DNA from 3 places in the Paenibacillus sp. W4I10 genome. Region 2 is predicted to be linked to each of the others. Evidence: a T-box and tRNA genes for the amino acid it is inferred to sense, from the RefSeq annotation. Region 2 holds a T-box; the other regions hold tRNA genes.
The links. The T-box of region 2 lies ahead of leuS (leucine--tRNA ligase). A T-box ahead of a tRNA ligase gene usually reads a tRNA of that ligase, here a tRNA-Leu.
Positions count from the first base shown of each region.

Region 1: it has a tRNA-Leu gene. The T-box ahead of leuS (leucine--tRNA ligase) is inferred to sense a tRNA for this amino acid. The anticodon was not compared.
Region 3: it has a tRNA-Leu gene. The T-box ahead of leuS (leucine--tRNA ligase) is inferred to sense a tRNA for this amino acid. The anticodon was not compared.

Region 1 is NZ_JAUSXX010000001.1:2,939,918-2,944,135, reverse strand. Features, by position in the region: gene QF049_RS12995 (C40 family peptidase) at 1-125, opposite strand, end outside; cyclic di-AMP (ydaO/yuaA leader) riboswitch at 131-262, opposite strand; gene pelA (pectate lyase) at 691-1,644, shown strand; tRNA gene QF049_RS12985 (tRNA-Leu) at 1,818-1,901, shown strand; gene xynC (glucuronoarabinoxylan endo-1,4-beta-xylanase XynC) at 2,038-3,732, opposite strand; gene QF049_RS12975 (divergent polysaccharide deacetylase family protein) at 4,142-4,218, shown strand, end outside.
Region 2 is NZ_JAUSXX010000001.1:210,472-214,689, reverse strand. Features, by position in the region: gene comER (late competence protein ComER) at 1-267, shown strand, start outside; gene leuS (leucine--tRNA ligase) at 248-2,692, opposite strand; T-box leader at 2,771-3,040, opposite strand; gene QF049_RS00865 (phosphotransferase family protein) at 3,152-4,108, opposite strand.
Region 3 is NZ_JAUSXX010000001.1:3,027,911-3,032,128, forward strand. Features, by position in the region: gene QF049_RS13440 (sn-glycerol-1-phosphate dehydrogenase) at 111-1,265, opposite strand; gene QF049_RS13445 (hypothetical protein) at 1,424-1,609, shown strand; tRNA gene QF049_RS13450 (tRNA-Leu) at 1,715-1,799, opposite strand; gene QF049_RS13455 (Gfo/Idh/MocA family protein) at 2,020-3,012, shown strand; gene QF049_RS13460 (winged helix-turn-helix transcriptional regulator) at 3,236-3,598, shown strand; gene QF049_RS13465 (sensor domain-containing diguanylate cyclase) at 3,649-4,218, opposite strand, start outside.

The DNA of each region.
Region 1 (4,218 bases), 2.7 Mb from region 2:
CCCCATTTGTAAGGTATACCTGTCATGTTGTTCACTACGGAGTTGATACTGCTTGCCTCTGTGCTTGTTGCCCCGGATGTAAATAATACAGCTGCTCCAAAAATGGAGATAATCAGTTTTTTCAAAATCAATGTTCTCCCTTCGATGCCTACGGAGTTAGCTAAGGGTTCGGTAGAAGGTTCCCTATATTTCCTATGTATAAGAATAATTCACCCAAATTGGTTCCCCCGTTTTCAAACATGAAACTCGGCAATGAATAATTAAGTTTTTGTAACTATTTGAAACTATATTGCATAAATGCGTAATTGTCAAACCCATTTAAAACCCTTCGTAATACCTCAATGTTAGCGGAATTAAGGTTTTTATATGAAAGAAGGGATCAAGTTTGGGAATCATTCATGACAAAAACGTCATTAATGATTCGTTTAAGACGAATTTGGATAAATAAATAGGTTTGTCATGAGTTAAAAGAACTATCCCGTTATGTAGAATTAGAGAGATTATATTCATTAAGTTGCATATATTGACAAAAATCGAATTTTTGCATATTATCTGATTATCCAATCCACATATTGGATTAAAATTGATTTTATTATGCGATAAATACAAATAAAGGAGGTTTGGGGGCGTATATCATAGGTAAAGTAGAAGTGGAAGATTTATAAAAATGAACATAGGAGAGTGTTACATTTGAAAGCGAAGAAAATAATTACTTTTGTCCTGGCATGTACGATGGTGTTCTCAGCAGTTGGAATGGCAGTTCTTCCTGTAGGGACGGTATCTGCTGCGGATGCATCGGGTACTACAGCGAGTATTTCTGATATTTTGAAGAACCAGCTGCCGGATGGAGGTTGGAGAAAAGATTATAAACAGACAAGTGGAGAGTGGGCGAAGTCCACGATTGACAACAAGGCTACATACTCAGAAATTAGAAGATTGGCGAAGGAATTTAAAAAGACAAATGATCCGCGATACTCCACAGCTGCAATCAAAGGAATTAACTTTTTGATCAACATGCAGTATTCAAACGGCGGATGGCCACAAGTTTACCAAAGCTCCGGATATCACAAGCACATTACCTACAATGATGATGCCATGATTAATGTAATGATCATGCTGGATGAAGTAGCAGCACGCAAAGGTGATTTCTCGTTTATCGACAGCACACTTGCTAACCGTAGTAAAAATTCAGTTGCCAAAGGTGTGGAGGCGATTTTGAATACACAAGTCGTTTCAGGTGGTAAGCTGACAGCATGGGGACAACAACATGATTCCAGTTCCCTTAAACCAGCGAGCGCAAGAATCTACGAAGTGCCATCGCTGACAGCTGGAGAGAGTGTAACGATTGTTAAATTTCTGAAAACCAGACCTGCTAACGCTAAAATTACCGCATCCATTAAAGGAGCGGAGGCTTGGTTTAACAAGGTGAAAATTACGGGGTACAAATATGAAAGAGCTAATGGAGATAGTAAAATTATCGCTGATTCCAAAGCTGCACCAATTTGGGCACGCTTCTATGAGATAGGAACGGATAGACCAATCTTTATTGGTCGTGACGGGGTAGTTAAATACAAATTAAGTGATATTGATAAAGAAAGAAGAGGCGGTTACGCATGGTATGGCAACTGGCCTTCCAAGCTGTAATTTGCAGTATGCTTCCGTTTTAATGAACCAAGCTATTAATAGTTAAAGGTAAAACCCGAATCGACATGGACGTCTGGTTCGGGTTTTATTGTTATTATTTTCAGTGTTGACATGATAGATTCCGCATGATATATTATTTCTTGTCGCCGATATTGATCACGGAGATACAATATGCGGTCGTGGCGGAATTGGCAGACGCGCACGGTTCAGGTCCGTGTGGGCTAACCCCCGTGGAGGTTCGAGTCCTCTCGACCGCATCTAATAAAAAGACTCCTTAAGCTAACGCTTAAGGAGTCTTTTTTTGCATTTTTTGATATAACATTAACTTAGATTTGAGTACTTAGTGCTTAGCTGCACGTACAGCAAATGTCTTCCATTAGCCATACGGAACGTTTATTGTGCTGCGGTAACATTAACGCTGTCAATATTCGGTCCTTCGGATCCGGTGGTGACCACTTTCAATGTATTGGTCCCCGTGTTCATGGGGACCTGTATTGTTTTTTCAACCCATGTGGACCAGCTTCCCGTAGCCGGAAAGGGCTCGTTGCTAATGACTTTGGTTCCGTTCACAAAAATGTCGATGTTCCGAGTGCCGCTTTCCAGCGCATAACGAAACTTTACATTTTTGGTGCCTGTAATCGTATTGTTAATGGCGTTCCATTGAATGGCTGAACCAGTCATTGCATTGAAGTTAACATACCCGGAGCCAGTGTAACCTGGGTAGATCGTTTCAATGGTAGCATCCGTAAGAGTTGTTCCGGTCTCGGCTTCATAAGTAGTGCCACTACCTGTATTTCCGCCGTTATTCCCGCCAGTAATGTTGGCAACAAACGTTGTTACGCTTTGAGGTGGGAGCTGTGCCGTGAAGGCTCCATTGGATACGTTAAGCGAGGCCCCGCTTGCCAGGTTGCGACTGCTGTCCGTAATCCATGAGGACACCGTGGAGGCATTACCATTTTGCAGAACGAATTTTTGGCTTGTGGCCGAAGTTCCACGGTTAATTGCTACGACAACGACCTTGTTATCCCCTTTGTAGGCAGAAACAAATGTGTTCGTATCCGGGTTTTTGGTTGCATCCACTCTGAGATAGCCAGGCCGTACAAATTTGGAGAAATGGGCCATATTATACCCGCGTTTGCTTATGGTACCGTCCTCTTTCATCGGACCATACTGTCTGCGGATGTACCACCACACATAGGCCTGGAAATCACCTTCTACCATGGCATTGTGCATGTGATAGGAAACTTCTAGTGCTTCAGGCCAGCGGTCTGCTGAATTGTTGTCACTGTTCGGAACATACACCTCAGTCATCCACAGTTCTTTGCCAGCTCCTTTTTGCTTGAAGAGAGGGTAGGCAAAATTCGAAATCTGAGTTCCGTACGTATGTGCTCCCAGAATGTCCATGTTGGCAAGGGCCTGCGGATCATTCAGGATTGGGTCGGATATGTTCTTTAAGTACTGGAAGGATTCAGGTGCCATGACTTTGGTACCTTGAATGGAACCAGCATTTTCTTTCATGAATCGAAGGATCTCTTGTGGAGTCCACCAGGTCCAGTCATGAGCATAATCCGGTTCATTTTGTACCGAAATGGCATACAGATCTACACCGTTATTTTTCATGTAGGATACAAAGTCGTTCAGATGTTGCGCATATGCGGCATATTTGTCGTATTTCAGACGTTTGGCATTGGTGTCACCATTGCGGTTGAATGTTTCAACCATACTGCTCGGAGGATTCCATGGGGATGCGAATACGATAGCCCCCTTTTCAATAGCCCGTTTGGCTGTGGCAACTTCACGATACCAGTTATTAGAATCTGGATCAACGTAGATCCTGAGAATTGAAAAGCCTAACTGATTCTGGTCGTTACCAAAAGCAGTTTCACGTTGAGCGGGAGTCAGATCACCAATCCAAGCAGGAAGGTTAATGCCCCCAAAGCCCTTAATCAGCTGTTTTTCCGAGGACAAATTAATGTTGGCATCGCTGGCTGCTGACACATTTGTCGGGGTTAACATCAAAGGCAGGGCTGTTAAACAGGCCAAAAGAACATTAATCGTTTTTTTTAGTTTGAATTTCACTACTTTCATCCTCCTCGATAATGGTAAATGGTTACATAGATAAAACGCGACCAGGGATAACAAACAAGAATAGCGGATTGCCTGGCATTTATTTTATGTAAACCCTTTCAAAACCTCCTTCCATAAATCATAGGAAAGAAATGAAGCACATGAATTCTTTCATTTGTTGATTCTACTAAATAATTCCTAGACTGAAAACCTGACAAATTACAGTATTTTTTCTAATTAATCTCTATTTTCTAACTGTTCAATGACAGTTCTTGTCTGAATACAAAGGAGAAAACTGGAATGATGGAGATCTTCGTTTGAAATAGAGGTCTCCAATGGCGGGGATGTCGTTATTAAGGAAGGCTTTGGCTTACATATTCCTGCCTTCATTATCAAACAATGAGATCACAGAAGTTACGGGGAGGGAATCATGATGAAAGTACAGAGAAAGATTTATCGATTAACTGCAGGTATTATGACATTTTTGATTGTGATTTGCGCAGGAAT
Region 2 (4,218 bases):
AAAAGGGCAGATGCCTGTGCTCTGGCTGGCGAAATGCTCCTCGGAACAGGCAAGCTGCTCACCGAAGGAGGATACACCCCGCAAGAGCTTCAGGCTCGTGTCGCTGTACCTGGCGGTATTACCGCTCAGGCACTGGCACTGCTGAAGGTAAGTCTCGACGGTGTTTTCGACAGCCTGATCCACACGACACATGACAAATATGATGAAGATTTGTTAAAGCTGGATGAACTATTCCGAGCCGGTGAGATTAACCGGCAACAATATTAACGAGTTTGCCTGGAACGGCAATGACCTTACGAATGGTCTTGCCTTCCAGCGCCTGCTTAACAGGTGCCAGCTCCATCGTAAAGTCCTGCATACCCTGTGCATCCAGATCCTTCGCGATTGTAGCACGAGTTACGATTTTACCGTTTACCTGAACAACAATTTCTACTTCCGCATCTACTGTCATGGACTCATCATATTCAGGCCAAGCCACGTAAGAGATTCCACCTTCATGACCCAAACGGCTCCACAGTTCCTCTGCCATATGCGGTGCCAGTGGTGACAACAGCTGCACAAAGTTCTCCATCGCTTCACGAGGCAGTGTGTCCGCTTTGTATGCATCGTTGATGAAAATCATCAGCTGGCTGATGGATGTGTTGAAGCGCAGATGTTCCAGATCTTCCGTAACTTTTTTGATCGTTTTGTGAGCAGTCCGTTTGAACTCATCCGTTCCACCGTCCACCGTAATCTTGTCATTGATGGCTCCTGTGTCTTCGTTAATGAAGAGACGCCATACACGTGAAAGGAAGCGGTGCATGCCTTCAACCCCGTTTGCATTCCACGGTTTTGTCGCTTCCAATGGTCCCATGAACATCTCGTACAGACGCAATGTATCTGCACCGAATTCATTCACGATTTCATCCGGGTTAATGACATTACCACGGGATTTACTCATTTTCTCATTATTGGTACCCAGGATCATACCTTGGTTCACCAATTTGTGGAAAGGTTCTTTGGTCTCCACAACACCCAGATCATACAGCACTTTGTGCCAGAAACGAGCGTAAAGCAAGTGAAGCACCGCGTGCTCTGCTCCGCCAATGTACAGATCAACTGGCAGCCACTGCTGCTGTTTCTCCTTGGAGATCAGTTCCTTGTCATTGTGCGGATCGATAAAGCGCAGGTAATACCAGCAGCTACCCGCCCATTGTGGCATGGTGTTGGTCTCACGACGTGCCTTCATTCCCGTTTCCGGATCTACCGTATTCACCCACTCCGTAACATTCGCCAGTGGTGATTCTCCTGTACCCGAAGGTTTGATCTGGTCGATATCAGGCAGCAGCAGTGGAAGTTGATCCTCCGGTACTGTCTTCATCGTTCCGTCTTCCAGATGCAGAATCGGGATTGGCTCACCCCAGTAACGCTGACGGCTGAACAGCCAATCACGCAGACGATAGGTTACTTTCCCTTGTCCTTTGCCGTTCTCTTCCAGCCAAGCAATCATCTTGGCAACCGCTTCTTCATTGTTCAGTCCGTTCAGGAAATCGGAATTCACATGCGCGCCATCACCCGAATATGCCTCTTGTGTAACGTCGCCACCTTGAATAACCTCGATGATATCCAGACCGAACTGCTTCGCAAATTCCCAGTCACGTGCATCATGACCCGGAACAGCCATAACCGCGCCTGTACCGTAACCTGCAAGAACGTAATCAGCAATCCAGATCGGCAGTTTTGCACCATTAACGGGATTGATTGCATAAGCGCCAGTGAATACACCTGTTTTGTCTTTGGCCAAATCCGTACGTTCCAGATCACTCTTACGAGAAGCCTGCTCCTGATAAGCCTGAATCGCTTCACGTTGGTCATCAGTTGTAATTGCTTCTACCAATTCATGTTCCGGAGCAAGTACTGCAAAGCTCGCACCAAACAATGTGTCCGCACGGGTGGTGAACACCTTGATAACTTCCTCGCGACCTTCAATGGCAAATACAACTTCTGCACCTGTCGATTTACCGATCCAGTTACGCTGCATATCCTTGATGCTTTCAGACCAATCCAGCTCTTCCAGGTCTTCCAACAGACGCTCTGCATACTCGGTAATTCTCAGAACCCATTGACGCATCGGTTTGCGTACAACCGGATGTCCGCCACGTTCACTCTTGCCATCAATAACCTCTTCATTAGCAAGTACCGTTCCAAGGGCTTCACACCAGTTAACTGCAACTTCATCCACATAAGCCAGGCCTTTATTGTACAGCTGGATAAAGATCCATTGTGTCCATTTATAATATTCAGGGTCCGTTGTGCTGATCTCACGATCCCAGTCATAAGAGAAACCGAGCGATTTGATCTGGCGACGGAAATTATCAATATTACGGAATGTAATATCTCGTGGATGTTCACCTGTATCCAGTGCATGCTGCTCAGCAGGCAGACCGAAAGCGTCCCAACCCATTGGGTGCAATACATTGTAACCGCGCATACGTTTGTAACGGGAAACGATATCCGTTGCCGTATATCCTTCCGGGTGACCTACGTGCAGACCTGAACCGGATGGATAAGGGAACATATCCAGTGCATAAAATTTCGGTTTAGCAGGGTCCTCACCCGTTTTAAACGTTTTATTTGCATCCCAGTATTGCTGCCAACTTTTTTCCATGACTTGTGGCTGATAGCCGTGTTTCGGCTGGTTATTCTCAGTCATCTATTGTTCCTCCTTCAGGTTATTCGCTTTAGCTTTAATTGCAACAAAAAAACCTCAGCATCCCGTAGCGTTTGCAGCGCTAGGGACGAGAGGTTGAATTCCCGTGGTACCACCCTAGTTAGCGGACGAACGTGCTTCGTCATCCACTCCCTTTGGACCTGTAACGGCGGTTAACCGATGCGGATTTCCATTCCTAAACCCAAGCTTTATACAAGCAGGTTAAACAGAGTGGTGTAATCACCGCATTTCTCCAAGGCGAGTTCGCAAATCACTGTCAACCGGCTTGCACCAACCGCCGGCTCTCTGTTATGTACAGGAATTACTACTGATCCTTATCATCGAAATATGTATACAATATCGGGACCATTATATAAAAAAGCAAGCCCAAAGTCAATATTACACGTTATAATCGCCATCTTGAAGTCTGCGGTTCGTACCGTTCATAACGCTGGTTGCTGTTTAGGATAACCGAAAACGCTCAATGCCTTCCTCCAGATTATGAATGGTCCAATTCACATGTTCCTGATTATCATATTGACGATAAGCGCACTCAATGCGTAGCACCAGATCAAAGTACAAGTCGTAGAGGCTTCTTCTTTTCAGCTCACTTTCGGTCGTAATCGCATGCCCATACCCTTTCACAAAACCAGGCGTATAGTTAAAATGACTGAAATAATGCTCCATCAGAGGATCTGCCCACAGTGAACGTTCAAAATCAATAATCGCTGTGATACGACCTGCGTCTACTAGAAAATTGCCATCCCACAGATCCCAACTCACAAGCACAGGTTCTTTGACATCGTCCAGCACATTCGATTTTTCTTCAATCAAACGTCTCAATTCAGGGTAATCGATCGAAAATGTAATTCCGGCTTCTTCACCATCGGTAAGAATGTCATCCATCAAATTCATAAATGCTTCTTTCCATGTGGAATAACGCTGTTTTTGTTCCGAGAAATATCCAAACTTCTCACCCTTGATTTCATTAATTCGACGATTGTACCGACCGAGTTGTTGTTCAATGGCCTCCTGCTCTTCCGCAGAATACTGATCCTTGACCTGATTATAGGGTGTTCCAGACATGTACTCCATGATAAAATAACGCGCTGAAGCCATGGTTAACGAATCATCATAAGCCAGCACTTGGGGTACGGGAACATCCTGTAGCTCCGTGATGAGGCGTAGTGCCTCAACCTCGGCAATCATGAGATCCTGCTCACAGCGCATCAGATTTGTCGAAGCCGACGGTGCAATCTTGAGTACCACTCGCTGTGCGTCACTAAGTGTAATGAGATATGCATGATTGGCCCAGCCATCTACCATTTCCTTGTAGTCCTGTATACTTGCAGAGAAATGCTGCTCTATTATGGCATTCAATTGTTCTGACGTAAGTCTTGTTTTATATGTACTTTCCATTTTTACACCTCACATTGACAATTGATTTATTTTCTCGGAAAACGCTTTCTATCCGACTATTATCGCCTCCTTTACTTTAACTGGCAATACTTTTTGTCACGTCGTTATGT
Region 3 (4,218 bases), 2.8 Mb from region 2:
AGAAGTGTCAGATAACCTCCCCTTTTTTGCCTTTTGCTCCCTAGGAGAGCCATCAGAGCCCGCTACAAGCTAAGATTATGCATTTCATCATGACCATTCTCTCTAAAAGGTCATCCTAACCTCGTGTTCAACACTTCATTGATATATCTCAACCCCGTATATCGAGGACGAAGCGTATGCGCTGTGTTGAACGCATGTTCCACCATCTCAGGGGTTACACCGAGTTGCCCAGTAGTCACAGGTCCACCTACTTGTTCCAACCATGCAATGAGCTGAGAAGCCTCCGGCAATTGGTCATATATCCCAAACACCGGCTCACCCGATGTCTGTGCAAGCTCTTTATATTTCACCGTAAGCAATGCACAAGCTACGCCAACTTTGGCACCATGCAGAACCGGTCTTTCTCCCGCTTGCATCAGATCCATCTCCAAGATGTGAGACAGATGATGCTCACCTCCGGATGCCGGACGGGAATGGTCAATGATCAGCATGGAGATACCGGAAACAATTAATGCGTCCATTAATACAGCTACTCCCTCTGCTCGCCCCTCCGCAATAGCTTGTACATGATCTATGCAGGTATTCAGCGCTTCTTCTGTCATCCGATAAGCAACTGGACAGAACGGTTCTCCGCCCAGTTCACGAGAAACAATCCAGTCTGCAAGTGAAGTATATTTACCAAGCATATCTCCGAATCCGGCAGCTGTCATCACTTGCGGGGCTTGCTCCAGAATATCCAGATCGGCAAAGATAGCCTCCGGCGGAACAGCCTGAAATGTTTGTTTGACGCCGCTTACAATTAAGGGTGCACCCGCAGAGGTAAACCCATCCACTGAAGCCGCTGTCGGTATGGACAGAAAGGGCTTGTTCATTTTGGAACAAACAAATCTCACCAGATCATGAATGGTACCTGAACCCACCGCAATTACAGCCTGACTTTCCAGTTTCACACCCAACATGACCTGTACAATAGCTGCTTCATCCGCAATGATATCACCCGCACGATTTTCCGGCAGAGCGATCTCATCCACATGTATTCCCGCTTCGCGAACACTGCTCAGCACATCAGATCCGGCCGCCTGAAACGTATGTCGATCATAAACAACCGTCACCTGACGATATCCTTGCTCAGACAAATAACCCGGTAACCTCTGAATGGCCCCAGCTTCCAGATGAATCAGCATATCCACCACCCGGTGTTGATGACCGCAAGCACACTGTTGTGCTTCCTCATTCCATGCTGCAATTCGTTCGTTCATATTCATTCGCTCTTACCCTCCCATATGAGATATCATGCATAATTAACGGGTTAAAACCACAAGATAAAAAAGGAAATAAAATGTGATGATTTTCCTGATCACACTTTACTGCCTGTACCCAATATTTGCAAATCCACATCTCACATTTCCAAGTAGGTGAAGCAATGAAATTAACGAAAGAATTAGGAATATCGCTCGGATTTCTGGCCGGAACCACTTTTGGCAGTGGTATCGCTTTTTTGTTTCGTCTCCAGTCGGTTGAAGTGGTTGCCAGTGTTACGCTATTTGGTATTGCAGGAGCCATTGCCGGGATCATCACGGCAGTCATTCTGCGCCAACGGCAACATTAGTATTAGCATGCTGGTAGCAAAATGTAGGCTTCACACGAATGATCCAAAAAATAAAAAAAGGTTCGTGAATTGCCCTAGAGCAACTCACGAACCTTTTTTGTTAGATGCGGTCGAGAGGACTCGAACCTCCACGGGGGGTTAGCCCACACGGACCTGAACCGTGCGCGTCTGCCAATTCCGCCACGACCGCATAATATGTATCTCCTCATCCATCGATGAAAAGCGTTCCGGTGAAGCAATTCCTTGTTTTACCGTAATTCAGAGTATACATGCTCCAAAATAAAAATGCAACTTCTTTTTTTCATTCAAGATAGGACATATGTCCTTTTTTCTCAACTTCAAACACCCTATCGTAACATTAAACAAATATAACATCCATACAAATGCAAAAAATGAAGGAGAGATCCACCTTGAAAACAACCCATCTGTGCTTTATCGGTGCCGGGTTTCATGCATCCACGAATATATATCCTTCTGTTGTTGAAGCCGGAGCGCAGATCCAGGCCATTGCCACACGCAGTATGGAACGCTCTGAAGCAGCTCTGCTGCGATTTGGCAGCAACGGAAAAGCGTATGATAACGCTGGGCTAATGTTACAACAGGAAACTTGTGACGGAGTCGTTGTGGTCGCCCAGCCTGTAGATCAGACCACTCTTGTCCTTGAATGCATTCGGGCTGGTAAGAATGTATACGTGGATAAGCCACTCGGATGGAATGCAGCGGAAGCCGCAGCTGTAGCAGAAGCTGCCGAGCAGGCTGGCGTCGTTGTCATGGTCGGTTTTATGAAACGTTATGCTCCCGTATACATGAAGCTGAAGGAGCTCATTGATAGTGGTTCGCTAGGTAAGGTACGTTCATTCCAGATGAAATTCGCTGTAGACAGTACCCCATTTTGCAAGGATGAGGAACAGTTCATGAAGCTCGCTGCCATACATATGGTCGATCTGATGCGTTACTTATTCGGAGAAGTAATACGGGTTACAGGCACAACCGTGAAGGATGGGGAACACATTAATCAAAGCATTTCCCTTGTTTTTGAGAATAACGTAGTAGGCAGCGCTTATTTTACCGGCATGAGCGCTTGGTCACGGGAGAGTGAAAGTGTACTCGTCACCTTTGACAACGGATTTGCGTCAGCTGAAGAGATCAACACACTTACTGTTCATCAATCCCGAAGCTCGACCAGCCTTCCCTGGAAATCTCTCGAGGAGCAAGATACTGTATATACACCTTCCGGATCTCCTATGTCAGGAGCTTATCGCGACCTTTATCTACGCGGGTTTGTTGGTGAAATGGTGCACTTTATCGCGTGTTGCCAGAATCAGACTGTCCCACATTCCAGCGCCAAGGATAATATAGCAACGATGGCTCTATGTGACTCCATTCTATCGTCACTGAAGTAGCGTATATACGCTCATCATCATATTTTATACATTCAGAGAAGAGCCTGAAACCGGGGCTCTTTTTTATCTTATAGACATCAACACATCTGCCTTCGACTATAATTAGGGTTTATAATCTGCATCATAAGTGATATGCTCTTTCATGAACTATACGTACTTTATGAAATATAACCACCCAAATAGATACCATAGAAAATCACCCTAAAGTGGAGGTGTACTTATAATGAAAAAGGACGCTACCAAGCTATGTCCCGCGCCATACGGCTGTTCCGTGGAAGTTACCCTCAGTGTGATCGGAGGCAAATGGAAAGGTGCCATTTTGTATCATTTATTCTCCGGTCCTTTGAGATTTAACGAGATCCGAAAATTGTTTCCTGAAATCACCCAGCGTATGCTCACCCTGCAACTTCGAGAGTTGGAAAGCAGCGGAATTGTTCATCGTGAAATATACCCCCAGATTCCACCTAAAGTAGAGTATTCCCTCACACCATTTGGTGAAACGTTACGGCCGATTATCTTCAGCATGCGAGATTGGGGAGAAACGTATACAAATGAGGTTCTGGCCAGATCCTCGCAAGAGGTATAAAACACAAAAGAAGCTGTCCCTAGTTTTTAGGGAACAGCTTCTTTGCTTGCTTATTTAATAACCGTCTGGATCGTAACCGTACGGTTACGCCCGTCTTCCTTCGCTTGATACAATGCATTATCCGCCAAGTGAAACAGTTCTGTGGAAGTTGTGGAGTGCTTCGGATATTCAGCAATTCCAGCCGAGATGGTGACGGAACGATCTATAGGCAATATGCTTTCTTCGACCGTTATTCGGATACGTTCAGCAATCTCAAAAGCCACGTTAGACTCGGAATTTCTTAACAAGACTACAAATTCCTCTCCACCAAACCGGGCGCAGACATCTTCTGGTCGAACAGACAATTGAATGATATTGGCAATGTGTTTCAATACTTCATCCCCAGCATGATGCCCGAATGTATCATTAATGGACTTGAAGCGGTCAATATCCAGAACAATAATGGAGAATGGCACCTCATCCTGAATCCATTCCTGGATGACTTCTTCGAAAGTTCTGCGATTGTTCATGCCTGTTAAAACATCGGTTCTGGCATCATAGACAAGCTGGTTTGTCTGTTTCCTAAAGTTCGCCAATGCGCCAACAACTGCTCTCGTTAGAAGGTCTGCCTCTCTATTCCA